Linked DNA regions of Spartinivicinus marinus. Each later gene encodes a partner of the first gene's protein in a complex. Links are inferred from orthologs where the notes say so. Each region holds a gene or a part of one and is shown on either strand. Other genes may lie near its edges. The genes, in order: dnaN, dinB, holA and dnaX.

Region 1 (7,312 bases):
GAACCCAGGTGCTGCATACAATCCATTATTTTTATATGGTGGAGTTGGCTTAGGTAAGACTCACTTGATGCATTCAGTTGGTAACTTTCTAGTCAAACAAAATAATCACGCGAAAGTTATTTATCTACATTCTGAACGATTTGTTGCTGATATGGTGAAAGCCTTACAGCTAAACGCAATCAATGACTTTAAACGCTATTATCGCTCAGTTGATGCACTATTGATTGATGATATTCAGTTTTTTGCTGGTAAAGAGCGCTCACAAGAAGAGTTTTTTCATACTTTCAATGCTCTTTTAGAAGGTGGTCAGCAAATGATCCTTACTTGTGATCGCTACCCAAAAGAAATTAATGGTTTAGAAGAACGCTTAAAGTCACGTTTTGGCTGGGGGTTGACAGTTGCTGTTGAACCTCCTGAGTTGGAAACGCGAGTTGCCATTTTAATGAAAAAAGCAGAGCAAGCGAAAATTGACTTACCCCATGAGTCGGCTTTTTTCATTGCACAGCGAGTGCGTTCTAATGTCCGTGAATTAGAAGGTGCACTAAAGCGGGTAATTGCTCATGCTAACTTCTTAGGCCGTCCCATTACTATCGACTTGATTCGTGAATCCCTCAAAGATTTGTTGGCACTTCAAGATAAGCAGGTCAGTATTGATAATATCCAGCGAATGGTCGCTGAGTACTATAAAATAAAGATGGCTGATATTTTATCAAAACGTCGTAGCCGCTCTGTTGCTAGGCCACGACAGGTGGCGATGGCTTTATCGAAAGAGTTAACCAACCACTCTTTGCCTGAAATAGGTGATGCATTTGGTGGGAGAGACCATACGACAGTTTTACATGCTTGCCGTAAAGTGAAAGAACTGACTGAAACCGATTCAGAAATTAGAGAAGATTACAAAAATTTGCTCCGGTCATTAACGACTTAGAAATTATTATAGTGGTTTTCCTGTTGACGACTTTTGTATGAGAAGGAAATGATGAAATTTACTATTACCCGGGAAGCTTTACTTAGGCCTTTACAAATAGTAGCTGGTGTAGTGGAGCGAAAACATACGTTTCCGGTTTTGTCTAATGTGTTGTTAGTAGTTGAAGACAATCAGTTATCGCTAACAGGAACTGACTTGGAAGTAGAATTCATTGGTCGGGTTCCACTTGAGTCATCTGCTCAACCAGGAGAGATCACTGTTCCTGCTCGAAAGCTTATGGATATTTGTAAGTCATTACCTGATGAAGCGGAAATTGAAGTTAAACAAGACGATCAGCGAGTTTTGGTTCGTGCTGGTCGTAGCCGTTTCACCTTATCATCATTACCTGCCACTGAGTTTCCTAATATAGAAGAAGGTGAAAGTGCACATTCTTTTTCTGTTTCTCAGGCAAAACTTCGTCGCTTAATTGATCGAACTGCATTTGCCATGGCACAACAGGATGTTCGTTATTATTTAAATGGTATGCTATTAGAGTTACGTCCAGGTGAATTACGTGGTGTAGCTACTGATGGTCATCGTTTGGCAATGTGTACAGTCGAGGCTGATATTAATAATGCTGATTTACACCAAGTAATTGTGCCACGTAAAGGTATCTTGGAAATGGCGCGTTTACTGACAGGTGGTGATGAGCCAGTTAACATAGTCTTAAGTAATAATCATATTCGTGCTCATACGGGTGACTTTTCATTTACTTCAAAATTAGTGGATGGCAAGTTTCCTGATTATCAACGTGTTCTTCCTAAGGGTGGGGACAAAATTTTAGTTGGCGAGCGTCAAGTACTGCGTCAGTCTTTAAACCGTGCTGCAATTTTATCTAATGAAAAATACCGTGGTGTTCGGTTGTTGATGGACAATAATGCGTTGACGATTATTGCCAATAACCCAGATCAAGAAGAAGCTGAAGAGCATGTTAATGTTCAATATGATTCAGAACATCTGGAAATTGGTTTTAATGTTGGCTATTTACTTGATGTGTTATCAGTTTTATCTGGTGATCAAGTAAAACTGACATTGTCTGACTCCAATAGCAGTGTACTACTGGAAGAGCTTGAAGATGGAGATTCTACATTTGTAGTAATGCCTATGCGGATGTAATGGGTTTGTATTGATAATACTGCATGAGCATTTCCCGTTTATCAGTTTCCAACTTAAGAAATCTACGTTCTGTTAACCTAGAGTTTGCTACTGACATTAACCTGTTTATTGGAAAAAATGGCAGTGGCAAAACCAGCTTACTTGAATCTATTTATTTACTTGGACTGGCTCGTTCCTTTCGAAGCACTAAGCTTAAACCAATTATTAACTCTCAGTCTCAAGAGTGTACTGTTTTTGCTGAACTATCAGTAGGACGTAATCGAAAGCTGCCATTAGGGTTAAAAAGGAGTTTATCTGGAGAGCTTATGATTCGGTATGCAGGTGAAAAGGTTCGCACTGTTGCACAACTTGCACAATTATTACCGATACAAGTCATTAACCCAGATACTTTTCAGCTATTAGAAGGAGGCCCAAAGTTAAGAAGGCAGTTTCTTGATTGGGGAGTGTTCCACGTGGAACATCTCTATATGGAACACTGGCGACAGGCGCAAAAATGCATAAAACATCGGAATAGTCTACTCAGACGTGATAAAATATCACCAACCGAATTAAAAGTTTGGAGTGAATCTTTAGCTAACTTAGCCAGTAAAATTGATCAGCAACGCCAGCTTTACATTGATCAATTTGTCCCAGTTTTTAATGAAATTGTTTCTCAGTTAATCGATTTACCGGATCTATCACTAAGCTACTACTCTGGTTGGGATAAAAAAGTAGAGTTGCTTGATTTGCTTACATCAAATTTTGATAAAGAACAAAATCAGCATCGCACTTTATATGGCCCACATCGTGCAGATCTAAAGGTGAAAGTTGATGGTCTGCCAGCTGATGAAATACTTTCAAGAGGACAATTAAAGCTAGTGACAGCAGCATTAAAAATAGCGCAAGGTTTTTTATTTAATAAGTTTACTAACCAGCAGAGCATCTATTTGATCGATGATATTGCAGCAGAGTTAGATAATGAAAAGAAAAATAAGCTGTGTCAGCTTATTGAAGCAATGAATTGCCAAGCATTCATAACATGTGTTGAAGAGTCATCTTTAGATTATGAATGGCATGAAACAAAAGATGTAAAGATGTTTCACGTGGAACATGGGCAAATCAAACCAGTTGATAGGGCCGATAAAGGCTGAAAGTTATCCTTTCAAATCAGGAGTTATCGTGTATGACCACAAGTTACGATGCATCAAATATTAAAGTTTTAAAAGGCTTGGATGCAGTTCGTAAAAGACCAGGAATGTACATTGGTGATACGGACGATGGTACTGGTCTTCACCATATGGTTTTTGAAATTGTAGACAACTCAATTGATGAGGCACTTGCAGGGTTTTGCTCAAAAATTGATATCATCATTCACCCAGATAACTCGGTAACTGTTAAAGATAATGGCCGTGGAATTCCAGTAGACATCCATGAAGAAGAAGGGAAGTCTGCAGCTGAAGTTATCATGACTGTATTGCATGCTGGTGGTAAGTTTGATGATAACACTTATAAAGTTTCTGGTGGTTTACATGGTGTAGGGGTTTCTGTGGTAAATGCATTATCCAGAGAACTTCGCTTAACAATCCGTAGACATGGTAAGGTGCATCAGCAAATTTATGATCATGGTGTATCGAGAGAGCCGTTAACCGTCATTGGTGATACTGACTACTCAGGAACAGAAATACAGTTTTATCCTTCAGAAGAAACCTTCACCAACATTCACTTTAGCTACGATATATTAGCTAAACGTTTACGAGAACTATCTTTCCTTAACTCTGGTGTTTGTATTCATCTTAAAGATGAGCGTAGTGGTAAGGAAGATGAGTTTAAATACGATGGTGGATTAGAAGCATTTGTTGAGTTTCTTAATCAAAATAAAAACCCCGTTAACAAAGTATTTCATTTTACTACTCAAAGAGAAGATGGCATTGGAGTAGAAGTTGCCATGCAATGGAATGATGGCTTCCAGGAAAATATTTACTGCTTTACTAACAATATTCCTCAGAGGGATGGTGGTACACACTTGGCAGGTTTCCGTGGAGCGCTTACCAGAACGCTTAACTCATATATTGAAAAAGAAAATCTAATGAAACAAAAAGTTAACACTACTGGTGATGATGCCAGGGAAGGGTTAACTGCTATTATCTCTGTTAAAGTACCTGATCCAAAATTCTCTTCTCAGACTAAAGATAAGCTGGTTTCTTCAGAAGTTAAATCTGCAGTAGAGCAGGAAATGAATAAACTTCTTTCTGACTATCTGCTTGAAAACCCTCAAGAGTCGAAGTCTATTGTTTCTAAAATGGTTGATGCAGCACGGGCTAGGGAAGCAGCGCGTAAAGCAAGAGAAATGACGCGTCGTAAAGGGGTGCTGGATATTGCTGGGTTACCAGGCAAACTAGCAGATTGTCAGGAAAAAGATCCAGCGTTATCTGAACTCTATATTGTGGAGGGTGATTCCGCTGGTGGTTCGGCTAAGCAAGGGCGCAACCGTAAAACACAAGCAATCCTTCCACTGAAAGGTAAAATCTTAAATGTTGAAAAAGCACGCTTTGATAAAATGCTTTCTTCAGCTGAGGTTGGCACATTAATTACAGCTTTAGGTTGTGGTATTGGTCGAGAAGAGTTTAATCTCGAAAAATTACGTTATCACAACATTATTATCATGACTGATGCTGATGTTGATGGCTCGCATATACGAACACTATTACTTACTTTCTTCTTTAGGCAAATGCCAGAGTTGATTGAGCATGGCTATGTCTATATTGCTCAGCCTCCTTTATACAAGGTGAAGCGTGGTAAGCAAGAGAACTACATAAAAGATGAAGCTGCCTTAGATGATTATTTAATACAGGCAGCCCTAGAAAATGCTGCACTATATGTAAATGAAGATGCTCCTGGAATTGGTGGTGTACAGCTAGAAGAGTTGGTGAGTGCACATCGTAAAATAGAGTCTGCCATCAATAAGCTTTCGCAGCTTTACCCTTCAGAGGTATTGAAGAATGTTGTCTACAGTGAAACAGTTGCTGAAGAGGGACTGAAAAATGAGCAGCTAATAACAAACTGGGCTGCAACTCTAAATAAAGCACTGGAGGTAGAAAGTAAGTCTGGAAAGCTCTATAAAGTTGAAGTGCAGTATGATAAAGAGCATCAAGTATGGCTGCCAGTAGTTAAGTTAACCCATCATGGGGTTGATTATGACTACCCTCTGTCAACAGAGTTCTTTATCTCCAATGACTACCGTAATATGGTCAAGCTTGGGGATAAACTCTCTGGCTTACTAGAAGAAACTGCCTATGTTGCTAAAGGTGAAAGGAAACAACCTGTAGACAGCTTTGAAGCTGCTTTAGATTGGCTGATGAAAGAAACCACCAAGCGCTTTACCATTCAGCGTTATAAGGGTTTGGGTGAAATGAACCCAGGACAGCTATGGGAAACAACAATGGACCCTGAAGTAAGGCGGATGCTAAAAGTATCAATTGAAGATGCTATTGCAGCTGACCAAATTTTCACTACTTTGATGGGGGACCAGGTAGAACCAAGAAGAAACTTTATAGAAGATAATGCGTTAAGAGTAACTAATCTTGATGTGTAAATAAAAATAATTCTTTAATTAAAAACAAAAAATGGAGCTAATCAAAGCTCCATTTTTTTGCAGCTTAAAAAATATTAAGAAATCCTAATTTTCCTTCTATACTTACATATTAATCTTGTCTTTAGTTTTTTCACTAATGAACAACAGTCTTCTAAAGAACCCTGCTCAAATCAACTCATCGCCATTTAAAATAAAGAAAATTACGACTACATTTGGAGTATAGTAGTTTTGTTTTAAATTAATATGCTGTTTAAAATTATAGTATTTTTATATTACACAAAAACAACAACAGCCTCTGGGTAGATAGGGCAAATCAAATGTTAAAATTTATTATTGTATTAGTTGTAATAATTGCTGTAGGGGTTGGAGGCGCGCAGTTTTACATAACATATAAAGTTGACAAGTTTTTAGAGCAAATGAGTAGCTATGCCGCAATGACAGGGGCTGACTTTTCCTATAAAGATGTTCAGACAACCTATGATGGCGCTGTGGAAGTTAAGGGTGTCAGCATAGACTTTCCAATACCTAAAGAAAATGAAAAGTTTAGCTCAACAACTGATTTGGTAAGAGTTAAGTTTCCCTCTTTGTTAGATATTATCCAGCTTGGCTATAAAAATATGAAAGAGCTACCTGCAAGTGTGCAACTACAGGTAGAGGGTACTCGCTCATCACCTCTGGATAACGATTTACTTAATAGACAGTTGACACCCAATGCAGCGTACAAGTATCCATTTTATATGAAAGCAACAGAAATGGGGCTTGATGAAATTGTTGCAGATTTTTCAGTGGGCTATTTGCATGATGCATTTACGGCAGGAGTAAATTTTGATATTGACTATAACGTACGAGGGCTAGGTAGTTATAATATAAACTTGAAAGTAAAAAATATTAGCTCTTTAGAACCTAGAGCTTTAATGATGCAAGATCCACAGCTGCAATTGCTTACATTTAATTATAATGACGAAACGTATAATAAATTATGGGTAAAAAATTGCCAGGAAAAAAATAAAATAACTGCTGATCAGTGTATATCGGATGAGCTTGATCGGTTTAATAAAAGGCTTTCCAGAGACTTCCAATTAAGTTTTTCAGATAAGTTTGAATCTGAAATGACAAAATATATGAAAAACTCTGGCTCAGTAAAAATAAGCATAGACTTAAGTGAGGGTTCGAAGTCATTAATGCAAGCTATGGAGTTGGCTGAAGATCCGTTAGAGTTACTTGTCTATCAAAATGTTATTCTTTCAATTAATGGAGAATATATACAGCCGATTTTTAAACCATTAAGTGAGGAAGAGATTGCTGAATCAAAAGAAGCTATAAAACAAGCTATAAAGCAATCTGACAAACCAATAAAGAAAAAGGAAAGGAAAAAAATAGTATTAAAAGTTTATGATGACTATAAGCAATATATTGGTAAGAAAGTATTATTAATAACAGATAAAAGAAAGCAGTATGTTGGTACTGTTTTAGATGTAAAACCTGAAGGTATAAAAATTAAAGTTCGGTTAGAGAAAGGAGATACATTTACTTACCGCTTATCTTATGATCGGATTAAATATGCGGAGGTGTATCAAGCAGAGCCCCTTTATCGTTAACTAAATTGAAATAAAACAAAGAAGATATCCAGAAAACTATTTCCCCCTTTGTAAAAGGGG
Region 2 (7,386 bases), 1.9 Mb from region 1 along the record:
GAAAACCAAACTCGGCTTTAGTGATTTAATGCTTGGCTTTGCAACTGGCGCACGCAACATGATCGGAATTGGTGTGGCAACGGCGGCAGCCGGTATTATCGTAGGCGTTGTAACCTTAACCGGTATTGGTCAAAAGCTAACTGAGGTGATTGGGTTACTCTCTCAAGGTAGCATTTTATTAGTACTGATCTTTACCGCCATTATCAGCCTAATTTTAGGTATGGGCTTGCCCACAACCGCTAACTACATTGTAGTTTCAAGCTTAATGGCGCCTGTCATTGTCTCCTTAGGCGCTGAAAACGGCTTAATTGTGCCACTGATTGCTGTGCATTTATTTGTGTTCTATTTTGGGATATTAGCTGATGATACACCTCCTGTAGGGCTTGCGGCTTATGCAGCAGCAGCGATTGCTCAAAGCGATCCGATCAAGACCGGTATTCAAGGCTTTATCTATGATATTCGCACAGCTATCCTGCCCTTTATGTTTATTTTTAACACACAATTGTTGTTAATAGACATTGGCGGCCCATTGGATCTGACACTAGTGATACTTAGCGCACTAGGGGCTATGTTAGTTTTCTCTGCCGCTACCCAAGGGTTTTGGTTTGTAAAAAACCGCTGGTATGAAACCGTTGGTTTATTGCTGGTAGCCTTTACTTTGTTCCGTCCAGGCTTCTGGTGGGACTACCTCTACGAGCCAACTAACTTCATCCCTGCCAAAGAAATCTACCAAATGGCAGAGCAAGTAGGTGAAGGGAAAGACCTTCGACTGAGAGTAGGTGGTGAAACCATTGATGGTCAGCATAAAGAAAAAACCGTTCTCTTACGCTTACCAAAAGGTGATAGTGGTGAAGCAATGATTCGCGCCGGTGGTTTAGAGCTACTCATTGACGACGTAAAAGGAACTGTTACAGTTGATTCAGTTGATCTTAGCTCTGCTATTGGCAGACAAGGGGTCGACTTCGACTGGCAAATTATACGCATTGAGCAAGAAAATACTGACCGCCCCAATAAGCAGTGGATGTTTATTCCTGCATTATTATTGCTCGGCGGTATTTTCTTAATGCAACGCCGCCGAAAACAGAACCAATCAACAACTGCTTAAGCATTTTTCAGAGCAGTAAAACATGGCCAAACTTTATTGCTAGAGAGCAATAAAGTTTGGCTTTTAAATGACACATGTCATTGCAGAAGTTTTTCTACTTTGACAACCTCTCTACCTACGTTAGTGAGGCCTACTTAAGCCCGACTAACACTGAGGTAGTTATTCAAGGTGTCCTATGTATAAAAATATCTTACTTCCTGTCGACTTAAATGAAACTGCGCTAGCTCAAAAAGCAATCGATACCGCCATTTTCCTTGCCCAGTCGAATAATGCCACTTTACATCTGTTCACTGTTATTCCTGGCTTTAATATGCCAATCGTATCAAACCACTTCCCGACGGAAGTGATGCGAGAAGCATTAGCGGACTTACAAACTCGACTAAACGAATATGCAAAACAGCAACTACCTGAAGGGATCAATTACGAAGTAGATGTAGCTGAAGGTAAAGCTTATAAAAAAATTCTTAAAAAAATCAGCCAAAGCGATATCGACCTGGTAGTCATTGCCACCCATAACAGCAAGCTAAATCACTTTTTCCTTGGCTCGGTTACGGCTAAAGTAGTAGAACACTGCAACACAAGTGTACTCGTTATTAAGTAATTACTTGCTTTTCACCTTTATCTAATAGAAACTACTGCTCCTTCCGCAAAAAGATAGCAGTGGTTTCTTCACAGTAATTTCTTCACAATAGTTTCTTCATCAAACACTTATGACTGAGTCCTGGTTTATAAGTATATTCCTCGTTAGCATCGTCCCCTAATAACAACTCACTAGCTAAACTTACCTACGTTATAAGTACCCTTAGCATCAACGCCAAATAATTTTTCGTATTAGTCCGGAGTGACAAAAGACCGTTAGGCAGTACACTTATTAAAGGCAACTTTAATAATTTAGCAATTAGATCAGGTAGGACTATGTACGATCATTTAAAAAGCATGGGCATTATAGCTATCGAAAATATCGATCGCTATAGCCTTCGTTCAGAAGCAGAATACGATATACTTAAAATTTACTACAAAAAAGAAAAAGGCTCATTATTTGCCCGTAGTGAAAAGTTTAAGTACCCCCGCCAAAAGAAAACAGTATTAGTTGATAGCGGTACTCACAAATATAAAGATGTTACAGAAATTTCGCCTATTTTAAGGCATGTTGTTGATGAATTAGATCGAGTCACCAAACATGACAAAGAAATAATTGATCACAAGAAAAAAATTCTTCAAGATTTAAAACACCTAGAAAAGGTCGTTAGCAATAAAATCACCGAAATTGAAGAGCAGCTTAAACATCTTTAACTGCACATTTTGGTAATATTATTCAGATCTTTTTGCGCAAGACACCTGCTTAATTGTTAAGCGGGTGTCATTGTTTATCAGAAGTCCCTCCTGGAAACAACTCCAACTGCTCAACAGGGTTCCTCTCATACAAGTCCATTAAACCAACGCCAACGCCTAAGAGCCTTACTGGCTTTTTACCTCTTTGAAATGCACTAGAAAATAATCTCTTATAATCATCAACAGTAAGCACTTCTTGTATAGATTGAGGCTGACAAGCTTCTGCCAGTGTAGTTTGGGTAAAGTCATGAAACTTAATCTTTACTAATCGCTTACTGATGGCATACCCTTCCCCCAGCTTGGGAGCCAACCTTACTTCTAAGTCTGCTAGTAATGTCGGAATGTGTATTTGAATAGCTGACCAGTCGCCTAAATCATCTGGATAAGTGTGCTCTACACTAAGTGACTTACGCCTTCTAATAGACTGCACTTGTCGATGATCAATACCTTGCGCTAGCTCATATAAACGCTCACCAAATATTCCAAACTTATTAATCAGCGTATCCAACGAAAACTGTTGCAGATCTCCGCAAGTTGCAATCCCCATTGCCTTCAGCTTTGCTGCCGTCACTTTACCTACCCCATATATTTTGTTGACTGGCAGCTTGAGCACAAACTCAGCGACTTGGTTTGGTGCAATAACAAACAAGCCATTAGGCTTACGCCAATCACTGGCAATTTTGGCTAAAAATTTATTGGGAGCAACGCCTGCAGAGATTGTAATATGTTGTGTATCATAGACTCGCTGGCGAATTTCTTCTGCTATCAGTGTGGCACTGCCTTTACAATAGGTACTGTTGGACACATCTAAGAAGGCCTCATCTAACGAGAGAGGCTCGACTAAATCCGTATATTCATGAAAAATTGTCTGAATAGAACAAGATATTTCGCGATAATACGACATTCGTGGGTTTATAATAATCAGCTCAGGGCACAGTTTTTTCGCATAAGCAGAAGCAATAGCTGAACGCACACCGTATTGGCGTGCTTCATAATTACAAGTTGCTATTACCCCCCGTTTTTCAGGTGCCCCACCGACAGCAACAGGCTTTCCTGTTAGTCGCGGATTATCTCTCACCTCAATAGCGGCAAAAAAACAATCACAATCTAAATGAATAATTTTCCGTTGCACTACACTTGTTACCAACTAAATTAGGTTTACGATAAACTGTTGCAAAATTAAACCGATTCCCACTACTATCTATTTTCTAAAATAAAACGCATAATGCCTTTAAAAGGGCATCCTGAGAATTGTTAAAGGTGCCCCATAGTCTATAAGTAGTAACCTTTGTTTATTTAAGCTTACCATAGCAAAACTCACTACCCATGGACTAACTGGCGATAGGACACGATATTAGAGGTAAGAAGGATGATAACTCCTTATACAATTGCCATTGCAGATGACCATCCTTTATTCAGGTCTGCGTTAAAACAAGCCTTAAGCCAAGGTTTTCCAGAGGCAACATTATTAGAAGCAGACTCTATGCTAAGCCTGCAGACATTAGTGCGCCAATGTCAGAATTTAGATTTAATTTTATTAGACTTGATGATGCCTGGTGCCGACGGTTTGTCAGGACTTATTTATTTGCGTAGCCACCATCCTGCTATACCCGTTGCTGTTGTCTCAGCATCTGAGGATCAAAGTGTTATCCAACAGGTGATGAATCAAGGCGCCGCGGGGTTTATTCCCAAGTCAGCCCCCTTACCCCTGATTAATAAGGCCCTGACTTGTATTTTTAATGGCGAAATATGGCTTCCTGAACAATATGCCAACCAAACAACTAGCACTAGCCCCGAAATTCATAACGTAACGGATAAGTTAGCCTCCCTCACTCCTCAGCAATATCGAGTATTAATAATGATGACCGAGGGTTTATTGAACAAACAAATCGCATTTGATCTAGGCGTTTCTGAAGCTACCATTAAAGCCCATGCTACCGCTATCTTTAAAAAGCTCAATGTTCGTAATCGCACCCAAGCAGTCATTTTAATGAAGCAACTAGCAGTAAAACTACCTGAACTTAATACAGCAAATGCCTCCTAACGGGGCATTTTAATCTACTGAATTTAATCTATGATTAGTGCTGCTTCTGCTTCCATTATCTGTTTGGCCATTAAAGCACGGAGTGCAGCTGGCTTAACCGGTTTAGCTAAATAACCTATACCTTTACTTTTTGTTCGCTGTACTACCCCTTCATCATTATCAGCCGTAATCAAAATAGCTGGGATAGTTTGTTGATAGTGCTCCCACAGTTTATCCACTACTTTCAGTCCATTAGTGGAGTCTGCCAAGTGGTAATCGACTAAAATCAAGTCAGGTGCAAAATCAGGCTCACTTTCCAACTCTTCTTGTAATAATGGCCAGTTAGGCGCTGCAACTGTCTTCAAACCCCATTTTTCTAATAGCCCCATCATGCCTTCTAAAATTAATAAGTCATTATCAACACAAATGACTTGCTTACCTGCTAAAGTATTAACCCAGTTATTAGTAGAAGTGCTTTGAGACGGCAAAGTCACAACACTTTGCGCTTGTATTGGCACTTCAACTGTAAATACAGTGCCTTTATTAACCCATGAATCTACGGATAAATTATGCTCAAGCACAGTTGCAATGCGTTTGGCAATCGCTAAGCCTAACCCTAAACCTTCTGCTTGTTCATGCTGATGATGATTCAGTTGTTTAAATTCTTCGAATATAATATCCCGCTGATGATCAGGAATACCCACCCCATTATCCCATACTTGCAAACTGAGAATTGCACCCTGCCGCCTCGCACCCAGTAGCACTCGACCACGAGAGTAACGAAAAGCATTGGTTAAATAATTCTGCAATACCCGTCGTAATAGTCGTTTATCACTGTAAATGCAACTATGGCAAACAACAACGGTAAAACTTATCTGTTTTTCTTGCGCCATTGCAGAAAACTCAATGGTTAACTCCTGAAATAGCTCAGCCAAACTAAACACATTTTTGTTGGCTGTTGTAACCCCCGCATCCAGTTTCGAAATATCTAGCAAGTCATATAAAATACCTTCTGCACTTTTTAAGGCGCTATCCAAATGATTTGCTGTTTGTTCATATTCTGTGTCTTTTAACTGTTGGGTTAGCATAGCGGCAAACAGGCGAGCCGCATTTAGGGGCTGCATTAAGTCATGACTGGCTGCTGCTAAAAACCGTGTTTTACTATGATTAGCTTGCTCTGCTTCTGCTTTAGCCTGCATTAGTGCAAGATTAAGTGTGGATAACTCCTCAGTGCGCTGTTGTACCCTTATTTCCAAAGACTCATTGGTTTCCTTTAATACCTGTTCTGCGCGTCGGAAAGGCGTAATATCTGTATAAGTAGAAACAAACCCTCCGCCAAATAATGGATTGATTTGCACCTCTATTACCGTGCCATTATCCCAGCACAATTCAATTCGATGAGGGAGTCCCTTTTTAAAGTAATTGATTCGGTTGGTCAGATAGTCTTCTACTACCACAGGACCGCACAACCCTCTAGCAGCATTATAACGAATTACCTCTGCAACTGATTTACCCACATGAATAAAGCTTTCTGGGTAGTCAAAAATTTCCAAGTAACGACTGTTCCAAACCACTAAACACAAGTCTTTATCAAGCACAGTAATACCTTGACTGATATTTTCTATAGCTACATGCAACATTTCCCGGCTAAAGTGAATAGCTGCAGATGCTTCATCTACAATCATGGCTACATCAGATAAATAAATATGTTGTCGCTTAGTGGCCAAATCGAGAATTAAACGTGCAGTGGCAGAGCCAATGTAGCTGGCTAGCAATCGCTCAGTATGAGCAACTAGCTCTAAAGAGGCTGGCTGGCTTAAGTTTAATTTTTCGTGATTAATGGCTTCAAAAAACTGAAAGCTGGCATTCGCTTTTTCCTCTCCAACAAACCGTACAGCTAATGCCAATAAATCATTAGAGCTGACTTTACTGGTTTGCATTTTTGGAGGTAGCCACTTGGTTGTATTTTGTTCTAGCAAACAAAGTGGCGAGTGTATGCGCTCACTAACAACGGATTCAAAAAACCATGAGCCCAGTAAAAAGCCCAGCAAGTTCACTGCTAAACTCACCAAAATGCCATGATTTAATGGATCTAAAGAGGAATAAAATAAAAACTGGTTAGGATCCAACCAAGTATGCTGCACCCAGTCAAGCCACCAACGAGCTTCTGCGGCGCCCCCCCACCCCAAAAATAAGGGTAAAATTAAGGTATAAAACCAGGTCAATGCTCCCAATGACAAACCAATAATGACACCCTTTTTATTGGCTTTATGCCAATAAATGATACCAATCAATGCTGGAGCCAACTGGCCTATCCCAGCGAGAGAAATTAACCCAATTGATGCTAAAGTTTCTACTTTGCCCAGTGAAATTTGAAATATAAAAGCCAGCAATAAGATAAGTACTATTGCCACACGCCGGGTATTAAGCAATAAACGGTTCATTGCCAGAGGCTGATGATGGTTATTCACTCGGTTACGTGATACTTGATTTCGCAGCAACAAAGGGTTAATCAGATCGTTACTTATCATGGTACTTAACGCAATGGTTGCCATAATAACCATACTGATGGCTGCAGAAGATCCCCCAATAAAGCCTACCAATGATAGCTGCTCATAACCTAATGCCATTGGTAAGCTAATTAGAAATGTATCGGGTGATACTTGACCATCAAAGTACATAGCTCCCGTTAACGCTAACGGAATAATAAACAGCGGAAATAAACATAAATATAATGGAAACAACCAACGCGCTCGACGTAAATCCTGATCAGAAGTATGCTCAACCACCATGACATGAAACTGCCTTGGCAAACAAATGATAGCCACCATCGCTAATAAAATATGGCTAGTAAAAGTGACAGGATTGGTCGTTTGTTGAAATAAGTCAGATGTCACCTGGTGAGTTTTAGCCAGCTGCCATACTT
Region 3 (7,385 bases), 1.0 Mb from region 1 along the record:
CTATATAACCCTATTTACCGCGGGTTACAAAAACTAAGCGATAAAACTCTCTTTAGTGGCTACCACAAGAAACAACACACTAACGAAAATTTGGTTGCTATCATCCTCTTTTTCACAATTTGCTTAATATAAGGTTAGACTATGAATCAGCACTACCCGTTATCTTCTGTCTAATGTATCCTACGCTGTTTAGACTTTATCACTATTTGTTAGCAACCTTTTAGAGAAATCCCGATCATCGCAATGGAAGAACAGTATCAACCCCAGCGTGTTGAAGCCAACGCACAGGCGTACTGGAATGACAATCGTTCATTCGAAGTCACCGAAGATTCCAGCAAAGAAAAATTTTACTGCCTCTCCATGTTTCCCTATCCCAGTGGACGGCTACATATGGGACATGTTCGTAACTACACCATTGGTGATGTGATCAGCCGATTTCAACGGATGCAGGGTAAAAATGTACTGCAACCGATGGGCTGGGACGCATTTGGCCTACCAGCGGAAAATGCAGCAATTCAACATAAAGTCGCCCCCGCCAAATGGACGGAAGAAAATATTGCCTACATGCGAGATCAGCTAAAAAGCTTAGGTTTTGGTTACGATTGGTCTCGTGAATTAGCTACTTGCCAACCAGACTACTACAAATGGGAACAATGGTTTTTTACCCGCCTTTTTGAAAAAGGGTTGGTGTACAAAAAAATGGCTACCGTCAACTGGGACCCTGTAGATCAAACTGTGCTGGCCAATGAGCAGGTTATTGATGGTCGTGGCTGGCGCTCAGGTGCTTTAATTGAGCGAAAAGAAATTCCCCAATGGTTTGTCAAAATCACTGATTATGCGGATGAATTATTGGCCGATTTAGAGCAACTACCTGACTGGCCAGAGCAAGTCAAAACCATGCAGAAAAACTGGATTGGCCGCTCTGAAGGAGTAGAAATGCAGTTTCAACTGGCAGCCCCAGTTGCAGATGCCCCAGCCGATTTTTCAATTTATACCACTCGCCCTGACACCGTGATGGGTGTTACCTATGTAGGCCTTGCAGCAGAACACCCCATCGCTTTAGCGGCAGCAAAAAATAATCCTGAATTGGCCAGTTTCATTCAAAAGTGTAAACAAAACACAGTGGCCGAAGCTGATATGGCCACTATAGAGAAAAAAGGGATAGATACAGGCTTAACCGCTATTCACCCTATTACTGGCGAACCGGTTGCCGTTTGGGTAGCCAACTTCGTCTTGATGGACTACGGCTCAGGTGCAGTAATGGCTGTGCCAGGCCACGACCAGCGAGACTGGGAGTTTGCCACTAAATATGGCTTAACCATTAAGCAAGTCATTAAGCCCGAAACTGACGATTCTGAGTGTGACCTGAGCAAAGCCGCCTTTACTGAGAAGGGGGTTTTAATCAACTCAGATCAATTTGATGGCCTGAATTTCGAGCAGGCATTTGAAGCCATTGCCAACTTTCTAATTGAAGCAGGCAAAGGCAGCAAGCAGGTTAATTACCGCCTAAGAGACTGGGGTGTTTCTCGTCAACGCTACTGGGGTACACCTATCCCTATGGTTCACCGCAACAATGGCGAAGCTGTCCCAGTCCCTCTAGAGCAACTACCCGTCGAATTGCCTACTGATGTCACCTTAGATGGCGTGCAGTCACCTATTAAAAGTAATCCTGAGTGGGCTAAAACCACTGACCCAGCAACAGGTGAAGCTGCTACTCGTGAAACCGATACCTTTGATACCTTTATGGAGTCATCCTGGTATTACGCCCGCTACTGTAGTGCCAAATTTAACGATGGCATGCTAGACAAAGACAAGGCCAACCATTGGCTGCCTGTCGACCAGTATATTGGAGGTGTTGAGCACGCAGTTCTGCACTTATTATATGCACGCTTTTTCCACAAACTGCTGCGTGATGAGGGCTTAGTTAGCAGTGATGAGCCATTCAAGCGTCTGTTGTGCCAAGGCATGGTACTGGCTGAAACCTATTACCGTGATGACAAAGGCGGCAAAATCTGGATTTCACCACAAGATGTTGAAGTTGAACTTGATGACAAAGGGCGTCTGATTAAAGCAACGCATAAGGTCGATGGCCAGCCAGTTCATTATGACGGTATGAGCAAAATGTCGAAGTCAAAAAATAATGGCATCGACCCACAGGTAATTATCAGCAAGTTTGGTGCTGATACTGTCCGCTTGTTTACTATGTTTGCTGCTCCACCTGAGCAATCATTAGAATGGTCAGATGCTGGTGTAGAAGGGGCTCACCGTTTTCTAAAACGTGCCTGGAAACAGGTTTATGAACATGCAAGCCGAGGCCCAGCTGACAAGGTAAATCCTGCTGAGCTAAGTGACTCGCAAAAAGATTTACGCCGGAAAACCCATGAAACCATACGCGATATTACCAATGACTTTGCTAACCGATTAACTTTCAATACCGCTATTGCCAGGGTCATGGAGCTGGTTAATGCATTAGCAAAATTTGAGGATAGTTCCCCTCAAGGTCGTGCAGTTGCCCAAGAAGCCCTTGAAACCATGGTATTAACCTTAGCGCCAATTACACCTCATATTGCGCACAATTTATGGCAAACACTAGGCCATCAAGGAGCAGTAGTTGATGCCACTTGGCCTTCAGTTGATGAAAGTGCATTAACTCGTACCACTCTACAGTACGTAGTTCAAGTCAATGGTAAAGTCAGAGCCAAAATTGAGGTTGCTGCTGATGCTGATAAATCCAGTGTTGAGCAAACGGCCTTAACAAGTGAAAACGTGCAAAAATTTATTACGGATAAAACTGTACGCAAAGTGATTGTTGTTCCAAACAAACTGGTCAATATTGTGGTCGGCTAAGCCGACCTGTTTATTTAGGAGTAAGCTATGCGGATTACCCTGAACAACCTGTTAGGGAAAGCATTAATAACAGTGATGGCAGCCACTTTAATGACGGGCTGCGGCTTTCAACTACGAGGCTTAGTTGAAGTAGCACCACTACTATCCACCTTAAAAGTAACTACCCCTGATAATTACAGTCAGTTTAGTCGCAAGCTCGTCCATAGCCTGGAAGCTAATAATATCAGCGTGTCTGACCAAGCGCCTTATACACTTAAAGTGCTTAGCAATGAGCAAGAAAGAAAAGTAGCCAGTTTTTCTGGAAATGCTCAAGCCGCAGAATACCGGGTAAGATTAACCAATAAATACCAACTGGAAAATCGCTCTGGACTGGTAATTATTGGCCCATTCAAAGCACAAGCAGAGCGAGTATTTCTTCATGAGCCTAATAATGCAGCTGCTTCAGCAAGTGAAGAACGACTTATTACAGAAGAATTGGATAAAGATATTATCCGTCAAATTCAGCTACGCTTAGCCGCACTTAGCAACACTGATATAGAAAATGCAGAAGCAGAAGCCGAGGCAAAAAAACTAGCAGAAGAGAAAAAAAAGCAGCCTTTATAAATTAACCTTTTTGGCCTGGTAATATATCAGGCCTACAGTCCCGCCATGAAAATTCGTATTGATCAATTACCCTCCCATTTAAAACCCCTTAAACCTATTTACTTAATAGCCAGCGACGAGCCTTTACAGCAAATAGAAGCCGTTGACCAGGTTCGTGCAGCTGCCCGCAATCAGGGCTTTACTGAGAGAGAATTATTTCATGCTGAAACTAGCTTTGACTGGGACCTGCTACTTGAGTCAGCCAATGCGCTATCATTATTTGCTGATCGAAAACTGATAGAGTTGAGAATCCCTAATGGAAAACCTGGTGAAAAAGGCAATAAAGCACTTGAAGCCTACTGTCAGAACCCCTCCCCTGACAATATTTTATTAGTTATCACTCCAAAACTAGATGGCGCTATTCAACGCAGTAAATGGTTTAAAAAGCTCGACCAACTAGGTATTTTCTTACCTATTTGGCCAGTTGAGCCCAGTCGTTTACCAAACTGGCTGAAGCAGCGATTTCAACAAGCAGGCCTCTCAGCCTCCCCAGAAGCGATTGAGCTACTGACAGATCGTATTGAAGGAAACTTACTAGCTGCTTCCCAGGAAATAGAGAAGCTTAAGCTGCTGGCTATTGATGGTAAAGTCACAGCGACTCATATTACTGACTCTGTTTCAGATAGCGCACGTTATGATGTATTTGGGCTGGTTGATGCAGCATTACAGGGTGATATAAGGCACTGCCTAAGAATTATTTCAGGGTTGAAAGCTGAAGCCTCAGAAACCACGCTTATTTTATGGGCTCTCACTAGAGAGGTTCGCAACCTATCAGAGTTTAGTTACTTAGTACATCAAGGAAACTCAGTTGACCAAGTTTGTAAACAATTAAAAATTTGGCCAAAACGCAAGCCTCTCATTCAACAAGCTGCTCGACGCCATAGAGAAAAAGACTTCCGGTCAATGCTGCAACATGCGGCTGAGATTGATACGGCAATTAAAGGGCTAATCAAAGAAAATGTCTGGGATGAATTAACTCAACTGACGTTAAAGCTGGCAGGTGCTCAGATATAAAAAGATCACAAAGTTAAAAATAAAAAAGCCCTCGAAAACGTTTTATTTTGAGGGCTTTTTTTGTAATTTAAAACGCCCTTAGATAATCATATCCTCTTTGGCTTGCAGGTCAGCATGATAAGAAGAGCGAACTAGAGCACCGCTGGCCACTTTATCAAAGCCTAATGACTTAGCAATTTCTGCCAACTCTGCAAACTCATCTGGATGAACAAAGCGATCCACAGGCAAATGATGACGACTAGGCTGTAAATATTGGCCTAACGTGATCATTTCAATCTTATGCTCACGCATATCATGCATCACTTCAATTACTTCTTCTTTAGTTTCTCCCAACCCCAGCATAATGCCTGATTTGGTTGGCACATGGGGTACCCGCTCTTTGTAGCGCTTTAATAGATCCAGTGACCAGTGATAATCAGAGCCAGGGCGAATTTTCCGATACAGACTTGGTACAGATTCAAGGTTATGGTTAAACACGTCTGGTGGTGTTTCACCTAAAATATCCAAGGCTACTTCCATTCTGCCACGAAAATCTGGTACTAAAACTTCAATTTCCAGCTTCGGGCTTCTTGCTCTGGCTTCACGGATACAATCAGCAAAATGCTGGGCCCCACCATCACGCAGATCATCACGATCTACAGAAGTAATTACCACATACTTTAAACCCAGGTCAGCAATAGCAGCAGCAAGATGAGCAGGTTCACTTGCATCCAGCTGGTTCGGACGGCCATGAGCCACATCACAGAAAGGACAGCGGCGGGTACAAATGTCCCCCATGATCATGAAGGTTGCTGTACCACCACCAAAGCACTCACCTAAGTTTGGGCAAGAAGCTTCTTCACACACCGTATGCAGCTTGTGTTTGCGCAGCAACTTTTTAATACGGTCTACTTCAGGTGAAATTGGCATTCTGACTCGCAGCCAATCTGGCTTACGAGGCATGTTTTCTTTTTCAGTTGGGATTACTTTTACAGGTATACGGGCAACTTTTTCAGCACCACGTAACTTTACTCCACGCTCAACACGTACTGGCTTTTTCTTAGCAGGCGGCATTGGTTGCATATCTGTCATTTGCTAATCCCAATCTGTATTTGTTTCAGTTTGAGCAGTACTACCATGAGTCACCACCCTTGTGTACCCCAGCCGTTGTTGCAGGCCTTGCTGGATAATAGCACTCACCTCACCAAGGGTGAGCTTTGGCCTGGTTAACAACCCTGCCATATCAGCCATTTTCATACCTGCATAACCACAAGGATTAATACGAGCAAATGGCTCTAAATCCATATTCACATTTAAGGCAAAGCCATGATATGAACAGCCTCGTCTTACCCTCAGACCCAGAGAAGCTATTTTCGCACCATTAACATAAACACCAGGTGCATCAGGCTTGGCAGCAGCCTCAAGATTAAACTGAGCCAATGTATCAATTAATGTTTGCTCAATTAGTGTAACTAACTCTCTCACCCCACAGCCCAGCCGTTTTAAGTTCAGTAGTAGATAACCTAGCAACTGGCCTGGACCATGATAAGTCACTTGACCACCACGATCGGCCTGAACAACAGGGATATTTCCTGGCAGTAGCACATGCTCTGTTTTACCAGCCTGACCCTGAGTAAAAACGGGGTCATGCTCTAGCAACCAAACTTCATCAGCTGTTTCAGGCTGCCTACTCTCTGTAAACTGTTTCATCAGTTGAAACACATCAGAGTATGACTGCTGACTGAGATAGCGAAAAATAAGCGGCTGATCTGCTGGTGCTTTCATAAATGCCTCTTGTCTATAGCACCATCGCCACGCGACCACTGGCTTTTAGCTCTTCAAATATAGCTTTTAGCTGGTCTTCCCCAGTCGCAGTAATCGTGACATTAACAGCCTGGTATTTACCCTTGCGACTATCACGAATGGCTGCTTTGCCACTGAAACTAGGGTCATGTTTTTTCATAACATCAATAACAAACTGCTCAAAGTCAGTAGTTGCTACACCCATTACTTTAATTGGGTAATCGCATGGAAACTCTATTTTAGGAGGTGTCTGACTTTTATCTTGTTCAGTCATATATCAACCAGCAATGCTCTCTCGCTATGAGACTGTCGTAAAAGTTAGCGGACAAGGGTTTCTTCAAACTATTGTCCCGCTAAGGCTATTAGTTAGTGCAGATAATCTGCCTATTATACATCCGTCTAGCCAGTCAAGAAATCTTATTAGCCAGCGTTAGTGCTTACTTAAGAAGCTTTTTATTCACAATAATAAACTTTGTTTCCTATTGTAAATTTTTTTACCTAAAGCACAAGCACTCATCACTAAAGCAAAGCAAGAAACTGATTTGAGTTAACTTTAGTATGGCCATATACGAAACAGGCCCTCATTAAGAGGGCCTGGGCAAGGAGGAGGAAGGGCTAATCCGTGAATAGCTGGAAAAAAAACAGTCGTAGTTGATCCCACAGTTTCTTGAAAAAACCAGCCTCTGCTACTGACTCCAAAGCAACTAAAGGCACTTCTCTGATAAGCTGGTCATTTAAAGAAATCTTTACTGCCCCAAGTGGCTGACCTTGTTCAAGTGGTGCTTCAATTACAGCGTTAACTTCCATTTCAGCCTTTAGCGCTTTCGACTCCCCTCTTGGGATTGTCACCACTAAATCTTCAGCAACACCGACTGATACACGATTGGCATCACCTTTCCAGACAGAGACTTTTTCTAGTGAAGCCCCTGCTGACTTAACTTTTACATTTTCAAAAAAGCGGAACCCATACGTCAGCAGCTTTTGACTTTCTGCTGCCCGTGCTTTTGAGCTTTTGGTTCCCATTACCACTGAAATAAGCCGCTGATTTTCTTTTTTAGCCGAAGTAACCAGACAGTAACCAGCCTCTTTGGTATAACCAG
Region 4 (7,424 bases), 2.7 Mb from region 1 along the record:
ATAGCCCAGTAAAAGGGTTGTCAAAGGGTTAATAAAGTAACCTAAACTGGTTTCAAGCACTTTATCATTGCCAATGGCCCAGATAAATGTCAGCCAGTTTAGGGCCGCTAATGTGGAGGATAATAACAAGCCGCTGAACTGTCGTCTGTTTTTTAATAAAGAGAAAGCACTGCGTAGTTGCCCAGTGAAGCAGAGTAGTGGCAGCAATAAAATCACCGACCAGATCACTCGGTGCACCAGTACTTCCGGAGCAGGAACGTCTGCTACCCACTTAAAATAGAGGGGAGCAGTACCCCAAATAAAGAAAGCAATAAGGGCAGATATTACCCCCATTCGTTGATTATCAATGGCAGTCACAAATACAACCTCGTTTACTGAAAATGCCAAAAATTCGGCATCCCGAACTACAATCAGTGGTGCCTTGAATGCCTGTAGTGTCTTGAATCCACCGTGTCTTGTTAACTTGTGATGAACTAAAAATGAAAGCCAGTGGTGTACAGAGAAAAAGGTAAGCGACTACTCTCTTTCCACTGTTTGGGTAAGAATAGATTGTGAGTGATCACTCATTACTAAACTTGTCTGCTACCCTGGCAGACTCAAACACTATTTGTTCTTAAGCCTTATACCTCAGGCCTTGTTTTGCTCAGGTCCAATGTATTTAATTTTTGCTGAATGTAGATTCAGGATAAGAAAAGAAGAGGGGGCCTATCCTAAGGCGAATGAGTGAGTTAGGCAAGTGGAATTTAGCGTATACCCATGCAGCTTGTGACTGCATGGGGGGGAGGAAAGCAACTTGTTACAATACCGCGTTTAACTGCCTAGCACTTGCTTTGCCTGGGTGAGGTAATGCTGGCGGTCATCCAGGCCATTTAAACCACCGTTAATACGACGAGTAATGGTACGAATGTCGTCTTGATCAGCATAGCGATTTAAGTTGTTTCTATTCCAGTACCATCCAGCAGCATCTACGACAACAGTAGGATTTTGCGCAACCTCATCAGGCATACTAACTACATCGACACCACTGTCTTTTTTATAAGCTTGATAGTTTGATTTACCCGTCAGCTGGATAAAGCCGCGACCACGAAAACGCCAGCCATCACCACTGTTTTCATTGCCATTTCCCATGCGATTAGCATAAACTCGGTTGGCTATTTTTTCAGGGTTTCGGGCATACTGGCTAGCCAGATTGTCGTTGGGGAAATATTTACCAAACACCTGTATTAACGCGTCTTTACTGTAATTTAAGTTTTCACTGACATAGCGTAACCCACCACTTTCATGGGCAATTTGGGCAATAAAGTGGGCAATTCTCAGTGGTGTATTGATTTGATATTTATGAAGACAGCGATTAATTGCAGAACAGTAATGAGACAAAGTTTCTGCTTTAGTGCGGGGGAGAATCTTTTCTAGTTGTGACAAGCTAACGAGACTATCAGTCTCTGCTTCTTCGGTATCCACTGCATTTTTTACTGGCTGTTGCTTGACTGGTTGTGTTTGCTCTACATCAGGTATAATCAATTGTTGACCGATTTCTAGGCGATTAATGTCATCTAATTTGTTAGCTTTGGCGATTTCTGGATAGCGCATGGCATCACCGTAATATTGCTTAGCAATTCGCCCTAAGGTATCACCTGCTACTACCGTGTGCGTTAACATGTCAATGTCCTCCCTGGTTATCTCAGCAATACATCAGTCCACTGCTGTTGTATTTATTTGTTTGCGGTCCATTGATTCTTTTACATCATTATTTAATTGACCTGAATTGGATTAGCAGTGCTGAATTTACTGTTAAGCATAGACCTTATTTCTAAAACTGGTTAACTGGGCGAAGTGCTAGTTGATGTGATCTTTAGCTTGAAAAACAGCGGTTGTAGGGTAAAAAGCATACTCCAAACGGCTGGTATACCTATTAAACAAATCCATTGCATTTTAAAGAAACCCATTGAGTTGGGTTTCTTTCAGGTTTTGCTTGCTTCAGTAAGAGGTTTTTAATGTGTACGTTTAATAGGAAATTCTCGGGTGGCTTTCGATGAAATATTGGGTAGCTCACAATGGGTAACTTGCTGGCGGATAAACTGGCGAGCTAAGGGTAAGCTGGCAAAGTAAAAAGGTTGATAGCGACAGCTACGGGTATGGTCACGGTATTCAACATACACTACCCATAATGGCTTGCTATGACGCTTTGGTTGCTTAATCCACAGCTGGCTGGCCCAATAATAGAGCAGACAGTGATATTGTTGATGCTCAACATGACCAGCGAACTCAGCAAGTTCCTGTTGAGAGGTAATATCAGCAGGTTTGGGCAAGGGAGCAAAGGCACTTGCGCTATTGTGCTGAAAGAGGTGTTGATTGATCATCGTGTTCTCCTGCTACTTAAACAGAGAACTGACGTTTGGTTTGAGAGAGCCTATTTAGTTGCCTAGCCTTGATGCACGATTGCATCTCAATTGGGCCGTGGCCACATCTCCGTCACCGGAATCCACCTTGCTTAGGTTAGCAGGTTGGCAAGGACGTCAGTCCTATTCTTGATGTATGTCGATTCAGTTGGTAATAAGTTAACGTCTACATTTTTCTGTTAAGAGTCACTGAGTACTGCTTATGTCTTAAAGCTTTTTGTCTCTTGATTAAGGCGTTATGCCTATATTTTTATGTTAGCCAATGGCTATTTACCCAGAGCTCAATATAGTCAAACTTGATGTATAAAAATAGCACCAGTAGTCAATATTGTGAGGCTATTAAAGCAGTATCAATCTTGCAACTCAAGTATCCTTTCGTCTGATATCTGATAATAGAAATGACTTAATAATTAGGTTCTCCCTATTATCCTACAGGTGCACGTCCCTTAGTAAAATTTTAGGCGTAAAAGCAAAGTTTGATATACTGAGAAGTTTTATCTGTTGCGGTAGTAAAGTAGTATGCAACATCTCATCAATCAGCGACTTCAGGCAGCTAAATGAGCTATCAGGTATTGGCCAGAAAGTGGCGGCCAAAAACATTTAAAGCAATGGTTGGACAAAATCATGTACTCCAGGCATTAATTAATGCACTGGATCATGGCCGGTTACACCATGCCTATTTGTTTACTGGCACGCGAGGGGTAGGAAAAACTACCATTGCTCGTATTTTAGCCAAATGTTTGAACTGTGAAACGGGTATTAGCTCGGAGCCTTGTGGCCAATGCTCTGCTTGTCAGGAAATCGATCAGGGACGTTTTGTTGACCTATTGGAAGTAGATGCGGCATCCCGAACCAAAGTGGAAGATACCCGCGAACTGCTGGATAATGTGCAGTATGCCCCGACCCGTGGTCGTTTTAAAGTGTACCTGATTGACGAGGTACATATGCTGTCGGCCCACAGCTTTAATGCATTGCTTAAAACGCTTGAAGAACCACCGCCCCATGTAAAATTTTTGCTAGCAACGACTGACCCACAAAAATTACCAATCACGATTTTGTCTCGGTGTTTACAGTTTGGCCTAAAAAATATGCCACCAGAGCGGATAGTCGACTACCTGACAACAGTACTGGAGGCTGAACAGGTGGGTTATGAGTCAACAGCGCTGTGGCAAATAGGTCGAGCTGCGGATGGCAGTATGCGAGATGCACTAAGCTTGACGGATCAAGCCATCGCTTTTGGTAATGGCCAGGTGACAGAAGATAAAGTCGCTGCCATGTTAGGTACGATTGATCAGCGGCAGGTCTATCGAGTGGTAGCAGCATTAGCCAGTCAACAACCTGTTGCAGTATTAGCCGCCGTTGCACACTTAGCAGAATTTGCTCCTGACTACGCCAGCGTACTTGCAGATATGCTGTCGGTACTCCACCGGGTTGCGTTAGCGCAAATGGTACCGGATGCTGTCGATAACAGTCAGGGGGATCAGCAGCAGGTTTTGGCACTCGCAACAGCCATGACGGCAGAAGATGTGCAACTATTTTATCAGATAGGCTTGCAGGGGCGACAGGATTTAGCGATTGCGCCAGACCCGCGCTCAGGGTTTGAAATGGTGTTGTTGCGGATGCTGGCTTTTCGCCCTCAGCAGGGGCCGGTAATACCACCTACTCAGCCACTACCTGGTAATGAGGCCTTATCTACTACAGATAAACCTCATGATCTTGGCTCTCAGCCGAATCAAACCAGCAATGTTTCAACCACCAATACTTCAAGCAGTGCAAGCCATGTTGAAGCGACTACTCAGCCTGAGCAGTCCACTGAGCCACAGCCGTTAGAGACATCTCCTACACACACTGAATCAACCATTTCTCAACCGGCAGAAGACTCAACACCAAGCAATTCAATAGAAGATGCGTCTGCTAGTGCTGTACAAGTACCAGTGCCTGCTGCACATGACCCAGTTGTTGCCGAGCCTCCTAGCCAGCAAGTGACAGCTCAACCATCAAGGGCCTTGAACCCGGTGGCAACAGTCAATGAGTCGGTGGCTGAATTAGAAGCTTATCAGCAGTATTCTGAAGCGATGGTGCCAGACTACGAATACTCCACAGCCAGTGCATATCAGCAATCATCATCTGTTGTAGAGCCGCCAGTGACAAGTGCTACTCCAGCAGCTATCAAAAATCCTAAACAACCAGTGCCAGGGGTTGCCGCAAATACAGTAGATATACCAGTAGCGAATACCTCTGCACTTAAGCAGGCCATTGTGGATGAAAGGGAGCATGCTGCGGACTTAACTGTAACAGTGGCTCCTACTGGAACACCACTATCGACTACAGAAATGGCTGAACCTGCTCCCTCGGCGACTATGCTTAAAGAAGAGGTAGCAAAAACATTTACTTTGGACACCGTACAGCCGACAGACTGGCCACAGTTATACTCTCAACTGTCAATCAGTGGTGCAGCCAATGCCATTGCCCAGCAAATGGAGCTGGTCGAAATAACTGCTGGACGTTGGTATTTCCGCATTGCCAAAGAACATACTGTATTACTGAATGACAGTCAGATTCAGCGGGTGAGCCAGGCGCTATCGCATTATTTTGCCACTGAAATTCAAGTTTCACTTGATCAAGTGGTAGCAACTAAAGCGGAAACGCCAGCGGCTTATCGTGCCCGGAAGCGTCAGGAGCGACAAACTGCCGCAGAACAAAGTATTATTAGCGACCCAAATGTGCAGGCATTAATGCAGCACTTTTCTGCTACAATCGTCGAAAACTCAGTAATGCCTATCGACTCTTAAGCATTACTGGTATTGAGATTGACTTACATGAGGTTTTTATATGTTTAAAGGTGGTATGGGCAACCTAATGAAACAAGCCCAGCAGATGCAAGAGCAAATGCAAAAAGTGCAAGAAGAACTGGCTAATGCTGAGGTGACGGGTGAGTCTGGTGCAGGGTTGGTTAGCATTGTGATGACAGGCCGCCATGATGTTAAGCGAGTGAGTATTGATCCTAGCTTGCTGCAAGAAGATAAAGAAATGCTCGAAGATTTAATTGCAGCGGCGGTTAATGATGCAGTACGTAAAGTAGAAAAAAATAATCAAGATAAAATGGCCAACCTAACAGGTGGTATGAAATTACCTGAAGGTTTTAAGTTTCCATTTTAAGCCGTCAATGAGTTAGGGGGTAACACACACTTGTGGTGCCCCTCTCGTGCATTAGTCGACAGTTACAGCACACCTATGTCTTTTAGTCCTTTAATTTCTGAATTAATCGCTGCATTTCGCTGTTTACCCGGGGTAGGCCCCAAGTCAGCTCAACGGATGGCATTGCATTTATTAGAGCGTGATCGGCATGGCGCATTGCAACTATCCTATAGCTTGCAGCAGGCAGCCAATCAGGTAGGCAATTGCCAGCAATGCCGAACCTTATGTGAGACAACTCTTTGTCCCATTTGTAGCAGTAGTCGTCGGCAGCGAGAAACTATCTGTGTCGTTGAAACTCCTGCTGATGTATTGGCTATTGAGCAAGCAGGGGGGTTTAGCGGTTTATATTTTGTGCTGATGGGACACTTGTCTCCACTTGAAGGGATTGGTCCGGAGCAGCTGGGCTTGGATCAGTTGATTCAACGGGTAAAGCAAGACCAGGTTGAAGAGTTGATCTTAGCCACTAACCCTACTGTAGAGGGAGAGACCACCGCTCATTATATTGCTGACCAGCTTCAGGGACTACCGGTTAGCATATCAAGAATTGCGCATGGGATTCCGCTGGGTGGTGAACTGGAATATGTTGATGGTGGAACGTTGGCTCATGCATTAGCTGGACGTAAGCCCTGGCTAGTCAATGACTGATAGATTCCACTCAACCATTTCTCCTCTTTGGATTACGACCAATGAGGCCTTAGCCCAACATGCATTTGCCTGGTTAGAGCAGTCTCATTTAGCGTTGGATACTGAGTTTTTTCGTTGCCAGACGTTTTATGCTAAGCCTGGCCTGATTCAGCTAGCAACGGCTGAGCAGGTATTTTTTATTGATCCATTACAAGTCACTGATTTCGAACCTTTAGCTAAGGTGCTTGCAGCCTCACACGTCATCAAAGTGCTACATGCTTGCAGTGAGGACCTGGAAATATTTCAACAACTAACAGGGACACTCCCGGTGCCCTTGTTCGATACTCAGCTGGCCGCAGCATTTTCAGGATTGGGGCCATCGGTGGGCTATCAACGCCTGGTTACTGAGCTGTTGGGTATTCAGCTTGCGAAAGATGAAACACGCTCAGACTGGTTGCAGCGTCCGCTATCAGACGCGCAAATCACATATGCTGCACTAGATGTACACTACTTGTGGCAACTGTACCAGCCCCTGGTGAGCCAACTGAATAAGCTGCAACGGCTTGATTGGTTACAACAAGAGTGTCAGCAGCTTATTGAGCAGGCGGCTAATCCGCAACCACCAGAGCAGGCTTATCAACAGGTTAAACTAGCCTGGAAGCTGCGACGTAGCGAGCTGGCTATTTTGCGGAAGCTGGCAGCCTGGCGGGAAAAGGAAGTGAGAAAGCGGGATATACCTCGTCATCGTTTTTTGACGGATGATCAGTTATGGTGGCTTGCCAGAATTAAGCCCCGCAAATTGGTGCAACTGGATAAAGTGCGTGGGATTCGTAAAGATCAGGTAGCCCGCGAAGGGCGTACGATTTGTGGCATTATCGCTAAGTCATCGGCAGAGCCCGCAGACCGCTGGCCTAAGCGGTTGCCTAAGCCTTTGCCAAAATCGAGTAAATCGTTAATTACTCAAGTTAAAAAGCTAGCAGCAACGGTGGCAACAACACTTAGCCTGCCACCGGAATTGGTAATTAGAAAAAAACAGCTAGACGCATTAATCAGAAGTGGTTTATCCGATGGTTATTTTAACTGGCCTGAAAACTTACAACCTTGGCGTCGTGAGCTGCTGGGCGAGTCGCTACTGGTAGAATTAAGACAACTAGCAAAACAACAGCAATGTATTACTGTTATGAACAAACAAATTGTTTCTAT

What was found.
Region 2: the proteins of dnaN (region 1) and dinB are in contact, whole or in part, in a solved structure (PDB 1OK7), measured with the Escherichia coli proteins. The link is inferred for Spartinivicinus marinus from one-to-one orthologs.
Region 3: the proteins of dnaN (region 1) and holA are in contact, whole or in part, in a cryo-EM structure (PDB 8GIZ), measured with the Escherichia coli proteins. The link is inferred for Spartinivicinus marinus from one-to-one orthologs.
Region 4: the proteins of dnaN (region 1) and dnaX are in contact, whole or in part, in a cryo-EM structure (PDB 8GIZ), measured with the Escherichia coli proteins. The link is inferred for Spartinivicinus marinus from one-to-one orthologs.

Annotation. Positions count from the first base shown.
Region 1 is NZ_JAPJZK010000001.1:2,586,860-2,594,171, forward strand. What follows is about bases 196-3,031. They hold dnaN (DNA polymerase III subunit beta), read left to right. Parts: upstream 196-979; coding sequence 980-2,083; downstream 2,084-3,031. Other genes in these bases: dnaA (chromosomal replication initiator protein DnaA), read left to right, coding at 196-928; recF (DNA replication/repair protein RecF), read left to right, coding at 2,107-3,031. In the rest of the region: more of dnaA, read left to right, coding at 1-195; more of recF, read left to right, coding at 3,032-3,213; gyrB (DNA topoisomerase (ATP-hydrolyzing) subunit B), read left to right, coding at 3,246-5,654; OQE68_RS11570 (LSm family protein), read left to right, coding at 5,972-7,252. UniProt on the Escherichia coli protein: Confers DNA tethering and processivity to DNA polymerases and other proteins. Acts as a clamp, forming a ring around DNA (a reaction catalyzed by the clamp-loading complex) which diffuses in an ATP-independent manner freely and bidirectionally along dsDNA.
Region 2 is NZ_JAPJZK010000001.1:4,497,543-4,504,928, reverse strand. The notes cover bases 1,518-4,427. They hold dinB (DNA polymerase IV), read right to left. Parts: upstream 3,570-4,427; coding sequence 2,466-3,569; downstream 1,518-2,465. Other genes in these bases: OQE68_RS20160 (response regulator transcription factor), read left to right, coding at 3,807-4,427; OQE68_RS20170 (DUF3461 family protein), read left to right, coding at 2,021-2,398; OQE68_RS20175 (universal stress protein), read left to right, coding at 1,518-1,706. Outside these bases: OQE68_RS20180 (TRAP transporter permease), read left to right, coding at 1-1,105; more of OQE68_RS20175, read left to right, coding at 1,281-1,517; more of OQE68_RS20160, read left to right, coding at 4,428-4,481; OQE68_RS20155 (hybrid sensor histidine kinase/response regulator), read right to left, coding at 4,505-7,386. UniProt on the Escherichia coli protein: Poorly processive, error-prone DNA polymerase involved in translesion repair and untargeted mutagenesis. Copies undamaged DNA at stalled replication forks, which arise in vivo from mismatched or misaligned primer ends.
Region 3 is NZ_JAPJZK010000001.1:1,562,017-1,569,401, forward strand. The notes cover bases 2,591-5,499. They hold holA (DNA polymerase III subunit delta), read left to right. Parts: upstream 2,591-3,495; coding sequence 3,496-4,503; downstream 4,504-5,499. Other genes in these bases: leuS (leucine--tRNA ligase), read left to right, coding at 2,591-2,847; OQE68_RS07205 (LPS-assembly lipoprotein LptE), read left to right, coding at 2,875-3,450; lipA (lipoyl synthase), read right to left, coding at 4,582-5,499. Outside these bases: more of leuS, read left to right, coding at 244-2,590; more of lipA, read right to left, coding at 5,500-5,574; lipoyl(octanoyl) transferase LipB, read right to left, coding at 5,578-6,267; OQE68_RS07225 (HP0495 family protein), read right to left, coding at 6,281-6,559; OQE68_RS07230 (D-alanyl-D-alanine carboxypeptidase family protein), read right to left, coding at 6,901-7,385. UniProt on the Escherichia coli protein: Part of the beta sliding clamp loading complex, which hydrolyzes ATP to load the beta clamp onto primed DNA to form the DNA replication pre-initiation complex.
Region 4 is NZ_JAPJZK010000001.1:5,274,099-5,281,522, forward strand. The notes cover bases 2,626-5,573. They hold dnaX (DNA polymerase III subunit gamma/tau), read left to right. Parts: upstream 2,626-2,956; coding sequence 2,957-5,191; downstream 5,192-5,573. Other genes in these bases: OQE68_RS23715 (YbaB/EbfC family nucleoid-associated protein), read left to right, coding at 5,232-5,558. In the rest of the region: EamA family transporter RarD, read right to left, coding at 1-357; OQE68_RS23700 (LysM peptidoglycan-binding domain-containing protein), read right to left, coding at 811-1,659; OQE68_RS23705 (hypothetical protein), read right to left, coding at 1,992-2,360; recombination mediator RecR, read left to right, coding at 5,634-6,242; rnd (ribonuclease D), read left to right, coding at 6,235-7,424. UniProt on the Escherichia coli protein: Part of the beta sliding clamp loading complex, which hydrolyzes ATP to load the beta clamp onto primed DNA to form the DNA replication pre-initiation complex.